One region of the Streptomyces sp. NRRL F-5650 genome, then DNA from elsewhere that is predicted to be linked to it. Evidence: riboswitches for the same ligand, from Rfam matches in the RefSeq annotation. Region 1 holds a riboswitch; the other holds the start of a gene.

Region 1 (4,543 bases):
ACCCGAGGCATACGGCGAGGACCAGGACCAGGACCGCGGCGGTGGTCCGCACGTCGCTCCAGCCGGCGCCGCCGAGCGAGCCGAGCAGCCAGAACAGCACGCCGCGGGTGGTCTCGGCGTCGGCGGCGGTCATGACCACGAAGGAGGTGAGCGCGGAGAACAGCTGCATCGCCGCCACGCCCGCGAGGACCACCCGGTCCGTGGTGCCGCCGAGGCTGTGGCTGAGCAGCAGCACCAGCGCGAAGGAGCAGACGGCGCCGACGAACGCCCCGCCCGGGACCGACAGGGCGCCGCCGCCCACGCCGAGCACGACGACCAGGACGGCGCCGGTCGAGGCGCCGGAGGAGACACCGAGGACGAAGGGGTCGGCGAGCGGGTTGCGCAGCAGGGACTGGAGCACGGCCCCGCACACGGCGAGTCCGGCACCGCACACCGCGGCCAGCAGGGTGCGGGGCAGCCGCAGGTCCCAGACGATGCCGTCGCGGATCGGTGACACGTCCCCGGCGGTGGTGCCGGCGCCGAGGTGGGCGGCGATCACGGACCACACGTCGGCGACGCCGATGTCCGCCGGGCCGACGGTGACGGCGACGGCCACGGAGGCACACAGGGCGACGGTCCCGGCCGCCGCCCACACCAGGGGGGCATGGCGCGGCGCGCGTATGCCGGGGGCGGTGGCCGTCCGGTCCGCGGACGTCACTTGGCGAGCCCGAACTCGCGGAGCGCCGCCGCCACTTGTTCCACGCCCTCGACGGTGCGGATGGTGGGGTTCATGGCCTGCCCGCTGAGCAGGACGTAGCGCTTCTCGCGGACGGCGGTCATGTTCCTGGTCACGGGGTCGGACTCCAGGAACTCGATCTTCTTCGCCGCCGTTTCGGCCGTCTGCGACCTGCGGGTGAGGTCGCCGAGGACCAGGACGTCGGGGTCCCGGTCGGCGACGGTCTCCCAGCCGGCCTGCGGCCACTCCTCGCGGGTGTCCTCCATGGCGTTCCGGGCGCCGACGGCCCGGGTGATGACGCCGGGGGCGCCGCAGCAGCCCGCCAGGTAGGGCGAGGCGGAGTTGGCGAACCAGTACATGAGGGTGACGCCGGAGGCGTCGATGCCGGACGTCGCCCTGTCGACGCGTGCCTCGAGGTCCTCCACGAGCTTCTCGCCGCGCTGCTCGACGCCGAAGAGGCGGGCCAGGTCGCGGACTTCGCCGTAGACCGTGTCCATCGTCAGGGTCTTGTCCCGGACGCCGTCGCCGTCGCCGCTGTTGTCCTTGCCGGCGCAGTCGGACGGGGACAGGTAGGCCGGCACGCCGAGTCGCGTGAACTGGTCGCGGGTGGCCACCCCGCCGGTGCCGAGCGTGGAGGCGAAGGAGGCGGCGACGAAGTCGGGGTCCGCGTCCAGGACCGTCTCGAAGGACGGCATGTCGTCGGAGAGCCGGGGGACGCCCGCGTTCGCCTTCTCCAGTCCCTTCATGACCGGGTCGGTCCAGGTGGCGGTGCCCGCCATGCGGTCGGCGAGGCCGAGGGAGAGCAGGATCTCCGTGGTGCCCTGGTTGAGGGAGACCGCCCGCCGCGGCGGTGCGGTGACCCGGACCTCGTGCCCGCAGTCACGGACGGTGCGCGGGTAGCCGGCCGTGCCGCCCCGTGCGGCCGAGTCGTCGGCCGTACCGGAACCGGAACCGCAGCCGGAGGCCAGCAGGGCGAGGGACAGGAGCAGTACGGGACCGCGCGGGGCGCGGCGGAAAGGAAGAGGGCGCCGGAGGCCGGCGGGACCTGCTGCGGACAAGGCGATCCTCTGGCGTCGAGGGCTCATGCGCGGAGCCCGTCCGTACGATGCGGCCCGCGCCGCACGCGGCACGGGGTGCCAGCAGGTCTTCGGACTCGGGTTCGACCGGACGGAACGCCTTCCCGGGCGGCGTGCGCCGCCCAGTGGCCCGTGTTCCGCCCGTCCCCCTCACCGCTGCGCGTCAGTTCCGGATTCGCACCGGATTCCCTGACCCACCAGGTGGGTTCGACTGGCCTGCGCAAGCTACCACAGGGGCGTCTGGGCGTTCAGAGCGGCGTCGCGGCCCGCAGGATGAGGAACATGGTGACGGCGGCGTTCGCGGACGACATCGCCGAGACGGCGGTGCCGGCGGCCGCGGTCCACGCCGCCAGGCCCGCCGAGGTGGACACCGGGGGCCAGGGGCGTACGGAGGGGGCGGGGCCCAGCAGGGCGGCCACCCGGCGGGGCACCGGGCCGGGCGCCGCGAGACCGGCGAGGGTGGCGACGGGGGTGCCGCGGGAGACGAGGGCCGCCTTCCCGATCGCGGTCGCCACCGCGCGGCGGTCGCCGACCGCCCGTGCGGCCGCCTCGTCCGCCCACCGCTCCGTCGTGTACGCGACGGCCGTGCGCAGGGGGCGCAGGAACGGGTTGGCCAGTGCGGCGAGCCGGACGGCGAGCAGGAAACGGTGGTGCCGGGCGGCGAGGTGGGCGCGCTCGTGGGCGAACAGCGCGCGCCGTTCACCCGGTTCGAGACAGTCGAGCAGGGCCGTGCTCACCACCACGCGGTCCCGTCGCCCGCCGGGCAGCGCGTAGGCGTAGGGCACGTCGTCCGGCAGTACGGCCACCCCGGTGCCCGGCAGGCCGGCCAGTGCGCGGTGGGCGCGACGGCGCACCCTGCCGTGCCGCCACAGCGCCCGCGCCGAGGTCGCGACGACGGCGCACAGGGCGGGGATCGCCGCCTTGCCGACGACCTCGTCGTAGGGCACCGCCGCCCGCACCTCGGGGTCGGACCAGGCGTCGGGGAGCGGGTTGCCCGGCAGTTGGGCGGTGCCAACCACCATCACCAGGGCCAGGCACAGGGTGCTGCACAGGGCCATCACGACGGCGACGGCGCTGAGCAGCCGGGTCGCGGTCCGCGGGTGCAGGTGCTGCTCGGCCAGCCTGGCGATCGGCCACGCCGTCAGCGGCAGGACCAGGGGCAGGAAGACGAAGACCCCCATCCGGTGTCAGCCGTCCTCCGCGGCACGGGCGTGCCCCAGCAGTTCGCGCAGCAGCCGCTCGTCGTCCGGGTCGAGGCCCGTGACGAAGCTGGCCAGCACCGCTTCGCGGTCGCTCTCGGCGTCCAGGACCTTGCGCATCTTGCGCGCGGCCAGTCCCGCCTGGTCCGAGGCGGGCGTCCAGGCGAAGGAGCGGCCCGCGCGCTCACGGCTGACGGCGCCCTTCTCCAGGAGCCGGGTCAGGATCGTGATCACGGTGGTGTAGGCGAGGTCGTCGCCGAGGCGTTCCTGCACCCAGCCGGCCGTCGCGGGCCCGTCCGCCCCGCGCAGCGCGGACAGCACCAGCGCCTCGAGCTCGCCCTGCCCCCGCCGTCGCGGACGCCGGTCATCCGTCACGGCCCGCCCTCCTTCCACCGCCGGTCGTCGTCTTCCCGGGCGCCATCGTATAGAAGGCTTACTTCTACAGTGCTGTAGATTGACGACAGGTACGGAACGCAGCGAACGCGACGAAGGAGAACACCGTGGGAGTTTCCCTGGCCAAGGGCGGCAACGTCTCGCTCAGCAAGGAGGCGCCCGGCCTGACCGCCGTCCTGGTCGGTCTGGGCTGGGACGTGCGCACCACGACCGGCACCGACTACGACCTGGACGCCTCCGCGCTGCTCCTGGACGCGTCGGGCAAGGTGCTCTCGGACCGGCACTTCGTCTTCTACAACAACCTCACCAGCCCCGACGGCTCGGTCGAGCACACCGGTGACAACCTCACCGGCGAGGGCGAGGGCGACGACGAGGCGGTCAAGGTGAACCTCGCCGCGGTCCCGGCCGAGGTTGACCGCATCGTCTTCCCGGTCTCCATCCACGACGCGGAGAACCGGGGCCAGAGCTTCGGCCAGGTCCGCAACGCCTTCATCCGGGTCGTCAACCAGGCGAACGACCAGGAACTGGCCCGCTACGACCTGTCCGAGGACGCCTCGACCGAGACCGCGATGGTCTTCGGCGAGCTGTACCGGCACGGCGCCGAGTGGAAGTTCCGGGCGGTCGGGCAGGGTTACGCCTCGGGGCTCGCGGGCATCGCCGCGGACTTCGGCGTCAACGTCTGATCCGGACCCCGCCGGACCCCGCCGGGCCAGGTGCGCCCGGCGGGGGTGGGGGGACGGGGATGGCGCGGGTCAGCCGAAGTCGACGTCGCTGCACAGGAAGTACGTCTGGTCCATGTGCGACGCCTGCCAGACCGTGTAGACGACGTGCCGGCCGCTGAGCCCCGAAGTGCTCACCGGGATCTCGTAGTTCTGACTGGGCGCGTAACTGCCCGTGCGCGCGACCTGCTGGAGGGCGCCCCAGGTCAGGGGTTGCGTGGCGGGGTCGAAGCCCTGCTTGGTGACGTAGACCAGGAAGTAGTCGGCGCCGTGGCCGGCCTGGTCGTGGAGCTTGACGGTGAAGTCGTCGGTGACGTCGGTGGTCCGCCAGGGGCCGACGGCGTCCAGGGAGTTGTAGCGTCCGCTCTCGGTCCGGCCGCCGCTGCAGAGCTGACCGTCGGGCACGACCGCCTCGAAGTCGCCGGCCGAGCCGTTGCGGTA
Region 2 (4,543 bases), on a different contig from region 1:
TCCCGGAGCTGCTCGTCGAACAGCTCCGGCTCCTCCTTGCGCACGGTGTCGACGACGTCGAACGCGAAGGACATGTGCATGGTCTCGTCCCGGAACACCCAGTTGGTGCCGGTGGCCAGGCCGTGCAGCAGGCCCCGGCTGCGGAACCAGTAGACGTAGGCGAAGGCGCCGTAGAAGAACAGGCCCTCGATGCACGCGGCGAAGCAGATGAGGTTGAGCAGGAAGCGGCGGCGGTCGGCCCGGGTCTCCAGCCGGTCGATCGACTCGACCGAGTCCATCCACCTGAAGCAGAACTCGGCCTTCTCGCGGATCGAGGGGATGTTCTCCACGGCCGCGAAGGCGGCGGCACGGTCGTCCGGGTCGGGCAGATAGGTGTCCAGCAGCGTCAGGTAGAACTGGACGTGCACGGCCTCCTCGAAGAGCTGGCGGGACAGGTACAGCCGCGCCTCGGGGGAGTTGATGTGCTTGTACAGGGTCAGCACCAGGTTGTTCGCGACGATCGAGTCACCGGTGGCGAAGAAGGCCACCAGCCGGCCGATCAGGTGCTGCTCCTCGGGGCTGAGCCTCGCCAGGTCGGCGACGTCCGAGTGGAGATCGACCTCCTCGACGTGCCAGGTGTTCTTGATGGCGTCCCGGTAGCGCTCGTAGAAGTCCGGGTAGCGCATGGGGCGCAGGGTCAGTTCGAAGCCCGGGTCGAGCAGGTTCTTCGTGGCGGGGTTCGCGGGGTTGGCGGGGGTCTCGGTGGTCATTACTGGCAGGCCTCGCAGGACTCGGGGTTTTCCAGGGAGCAGGCGACCGCCTCGGGGTCGGGGGCGGCCTGCACGGGGACGGCGGCGGTTCGGCCCGCGGCGCGGGCGATCCGGGTCGCCGGGCGCGAGCGCAGGTAGTAGGTGGTCTTCAGGCCCTGCTTCCAGGCGTAGGCGTACATCGAGGAGAGCTTCCCGATGGTCGGCGTCTCCAGGAACAGGTTCAGGGACTGGGCCTGGTCGAGGTACGGGGTGCGGGCGGCGGCCATGTCGATCAGGCCGCGCTGCGGGATCTCCCAGGCGGTGCGGTACAGCGCGCGCACGTCCTCGGGGATCCAGGAGAAGCCCTGCACCGAGCCGTTGGCCTCGCGCAGCGCCTCACGGGTGCGGGCGTCCCACACACCGAGCCGCTTCAAGTCGTCCACCAGGTAGGAGTTGACCTGGAGGAACTCGCCCGACAGGGTCTCGCGCTTGAAGAGGTTGGACACCTGCGGCTCGATGCACTCGTAGACACCGGCGATGGAGGCGATGGTCGCGGTCGGGGCGATGGCCAGGAGCAGGGAGTTGCGCAGCCCGGTCGTCGCCATGCGCGCGCGCAGCGCGGCCCAGCGCTCCGGCCAGGTGGGCTCGACGCCGTAGTGGTCCGGGTGCAGCACCCCCTTGGCCGTACGGGTCTTCTCCCAGGCCGGCGCGGGGCCGTTGCGTTCCGCGAGGTCGGCGGAGGTCTCGTACGCGGCCAGCATGATCCGCTCGGCGATGCGGGTGGACAGGGCCTTCGCCTCGGGGGAGTCGAAGGGCAGGCGCAGCCGGAAGAAGACGTCCTGGAGGCCCATCGCGCCGAGACCGACCGGGCGCCAGCGGGCGTTGGAGCGGCCCGCCTGCTCGGTCGGGTAGAAGTTGATGTCCACGACCCGGTCCAGGAAGGTGACCGCGGTGCGGACGGCGGCGTCCAGGCGCTCCCAGTCCATGCCGCCGCTCGCGGGGTCGGCGAAGGCGCCGAGGTTGACCGAGCCCAGGTTGCAGACCGCCGTCTCACCGTCGTCGGTGACTTCCAGGATCTCCGTGCAGAGGTTGGAGGAGTGGACGACGTGGCCCGGGGTGGCGGTCTGGTTCGCGGTGCGGTTGGCGGTGTCCTTGAAGGTCATCCAGCCGTTGCCGGTCTGCGCGAGGGTCCGCATCATCCGGCCGTACAGCTCACGGGCCGGGAGGGTCTTCCTGGCGAGCCCCTTCGCCTCGGCCTCCCGGTAGGCCGCGTCGAACTCCTCGCCCCACAGGTCGGCCAGCTCCGGCACGTCGGCGGGGGAGAACAGCGACCAGGTCCCGTCGGCGTCCACGCGGCGCATGAACTCGTCCGGCACCCAGTGCGCGAGGTTCAGGTTGTGCGTACGGCGGGCCTCCTCGCCGGTGTTGTCCCGCAGCTCCAGGAACTCCTCGACGTCCGCGTGCCAGGTCTCCAGGTAGACCGCCGCCGCGCCCTTGCGCCGGCCGCCCTGGTTCACGGCGGCGACCGAGGCGTCCAGCGTCTTCAGGAACGGGATGATGCCGTTGGAGTGCCCGTTGGTGCCGCGGATCAGTGAACCCCGGGAGCGGACGCGCGAGTAGGCGATGCCGATGCCGCCGGCGTGCTTGGACAGGCGGGCGACCTGGTGGAGGCGGTCGTAGAGGGAGTCCAGCTCGTCCTTGGGGGAGTCCAGGAGGTAGCAGGACGACATCTGGGCGTGCCGGGTGCCGGAGTTGAAGAGGGTGGGGGAGGAGGGGAGGTAGTCCAGGCGGCTCATCAGGCCGTACAGGGCGGCGACCTCGTCCACGGACCGGACGGTGTCGTCCTCCGCGAGCCCGGAGGCGACCCGCAGCAGGAAGTGCTGGGGCGTCTCGACGGCCTTGCGCGTGATCGGGTGGCGCAGCAGGTAACGGCTGTACAGGGTGCGCAGCCCGAAATAGCCGAAGCGGTCGTCGGCGTCCGGGTCGACGAGGGCGTCGAGACGGTCCGCGTGCAGCCGTACGAAGGCGGCCGTGCGGTCGGCGATCAGGCCCTCGCGGTGGCCGGTGGCGACCGAGTCGGTGAAGGAGACGACGCCCTGGGAAGCGGCCTCGGCCCGGATGGAGAGGGTCAGCAGCCGGGCGGCCAGCCGGGAGTAGACCGGGTCCTCGGAGATCAGGCCCGCGGCGGCCTCCGTGGCCAGCTCGCGCAGCTCGGCCTCGTCGGCGTGCGCGGACCGGCCGCGGAGCGCGGCGGCGGCCACCCGGCCGGGATCGGCGTCGGGGAGATCGGCGGTCAGCCCGGTCAGGGTCCGCAGCAGGGCGGCACCGGGCCCGTCGGGTCCCCCGGGGGCGGGGGCGGCGGTCCCCGGGGCGGCTGGAGCCGGCACCGGGTCCGCTGAAGCCGGGTCGGCTGGCGCGATGGTCACGTGGAGCACTCCCTCGCTCGGCACGGGGCCTGGGGGAGGGCAGGGGGCAGCACACGAGCGCACGCGGCGTCGCGCGTCCACCGGCCCACTCCACGAGGCCCGGACGTCATGGCACCCGGGCCGGGACGGCCGGGCGCACTGTCGGCAGGTCCTCGGACTGGACAGGCGTGCGCGCACGTGCGAAGACGTACGGATGCACGCATGTACACCGTTGCGGGTCAGTTCCGGATTCGCACCGGATTCCCCTGCGGCGACAGCGAGCACGAGCATACATCTTGTGCCGGGTGGCGCGAGCACCCCCAGATGTTGTGTCCTGGCGAGGTCTCCCGCCGGTGCCGGGGCGCCGCTGTCAGAGCGTCAGCCGGTACGTGAGCAGCGTGATGTCGTCCAGCTCGGGCAGGGGGTTCCAGTCGCGGCCGGGCGTGCGGACGAAGCCCAGGCGCTCGTAGAGACGGTGTGCGGTGCGCATCGCGGTCTGGGTCGACAGCACGACGCCCGTGCACCCCGCCACGGCCCGGGCGCGGTCCACACAGGCCCGCACGAGCGCCTCCCCGGCCCCGCGGCCGCGTGCCTCGCGGGCGACGGCCAGCATGCGTATCTCGGCCTCCCCGGGGCGCGAGATGTCCGCCATCGGGCCGCCCGACGGCACGAAGGTCACGCCGCCGAGCACCCGCCCGTCCGCCGCGGCGACCAGCACCTCCGCGGCCGCCGCCCGCTTGGCCACGTCCCTCAGCTCGCCCAGGTACGTGTCGTCCTCCCCGAAGTCGAGGAGGCCGTCGCGCAGGTAGGCCTGCGCGGTGATCTCGCCGAGCGTGCCGTACTCCTCGGCCGTCGCCGGCCGGATCACGAAGTCCATGCCGCCGAGTGTGCCCGACGGGTACGACAACGGGCCGCCGGATTTCTCCGACGGCCCGCTGGAGGAGGGGAGCTAGTGCGAGCTGCCCGCCGTGGCAGGCGGCAGTTCCACCTGGACGCCCGGGTCGCCGGCGTCCGCCGTGTAGTCGGCCGGCTTGGTCTCGTCGACGCCGTCGGGCGCCTTGACCGCCCTCAGGACGACGGTCAGGACGACGGTGACCAGGACGTTCAGCACGAAGGCGGTGAGACCGATGTAGCCGATCTCGCCGATGCCGGGGATCTCGTCGGAGGAGCCGCCGAAGTGCTTCTGCGTCGGCGAGGCCACACCGTAGGCGGCGACCGTGCCGTAGACCATGCCGACCGCCCAGCCGCCGAGCAGCGCCCAGCGGTGGAACCAGCGGGTGAACAGGCCGCCGACCAGGGCCGGGAAGGTCTGCAGGATCCAGATGCCGCCCAGGAGCTGGAAGTTGATCGCGACGGTCTTGTCCATGCCCAGGACGAAGATCAGCGCGCCCACCTTCACCAGCAGCGACA

What was found. A riboswitch is a leader RNA that binds a small molecule or an ion and turns the genes downstream of it on or off. The one in region 1 is predicted to bind cobalamin.
Region 2: another riboswitch for cobalamin. It lies ahead of IG88_RS0123125 (ribonucleoside-diphosphate reductase subunit alpha); the one in region 1 lies ahead of IG88_RS0112725 (ABC transporter substrate-binding protein).

Annotation. Positions count from the first base shown of each region.
Region 1 covers NZ_JOGV01000010.1:241,391-245,933, forward strand. Annotated here, with positions in the region: gene IG88_RS0112720 (iron chelate uptake ABC transporter family permease subunit) at 1-697, opposite strand, end outside; gene IG88_RS0112725 (ABC transporter substrate-binding protein) at 694-1,773, opposite strand; cobalamin riboswitch at 1,836-2,022, opposite strand; gene IG88_RS0112730 (M56 family metallopeptidase) at 2,040-2,972, opposite strand; gene IG88_RS0112735 (BlaI/MecI/CopY family transcriptional regulator) at 2,979-3,365, opposite strand; gene IG88_RS0112740 (TerD family protein) at 3,491-4,066, shown strand; gene IG88_RS0112745 (lytic polysaccharide monooxygenase auxiliary activity family 9 protein) at 4,136-4,543, opposite strand, start outside.
Region 2 covers NZ_JOGV01000028.1:33,072-37,614, forward strand. Annotated here, with positions in the region: gene IG88_RS0123120 (ribonucleotide-diphosphate reductase subunit beta) at 1-749, opposite strand, end outside; gene IG88_RS0123125 (ribonucleoside-diphosphate reductase subunit alpha) at 749-3,154, opposite strand; cobalamin riboswitch at 3,280-3,441, opposite strand; gene IG88_RS0123130 (GNAT family N-acetyltransferase) at 3,504-4,010, opposite strand; gene mctP (monocarboxylate uptake permease MctP) at 4,083-4,543, opposite strand, start outside.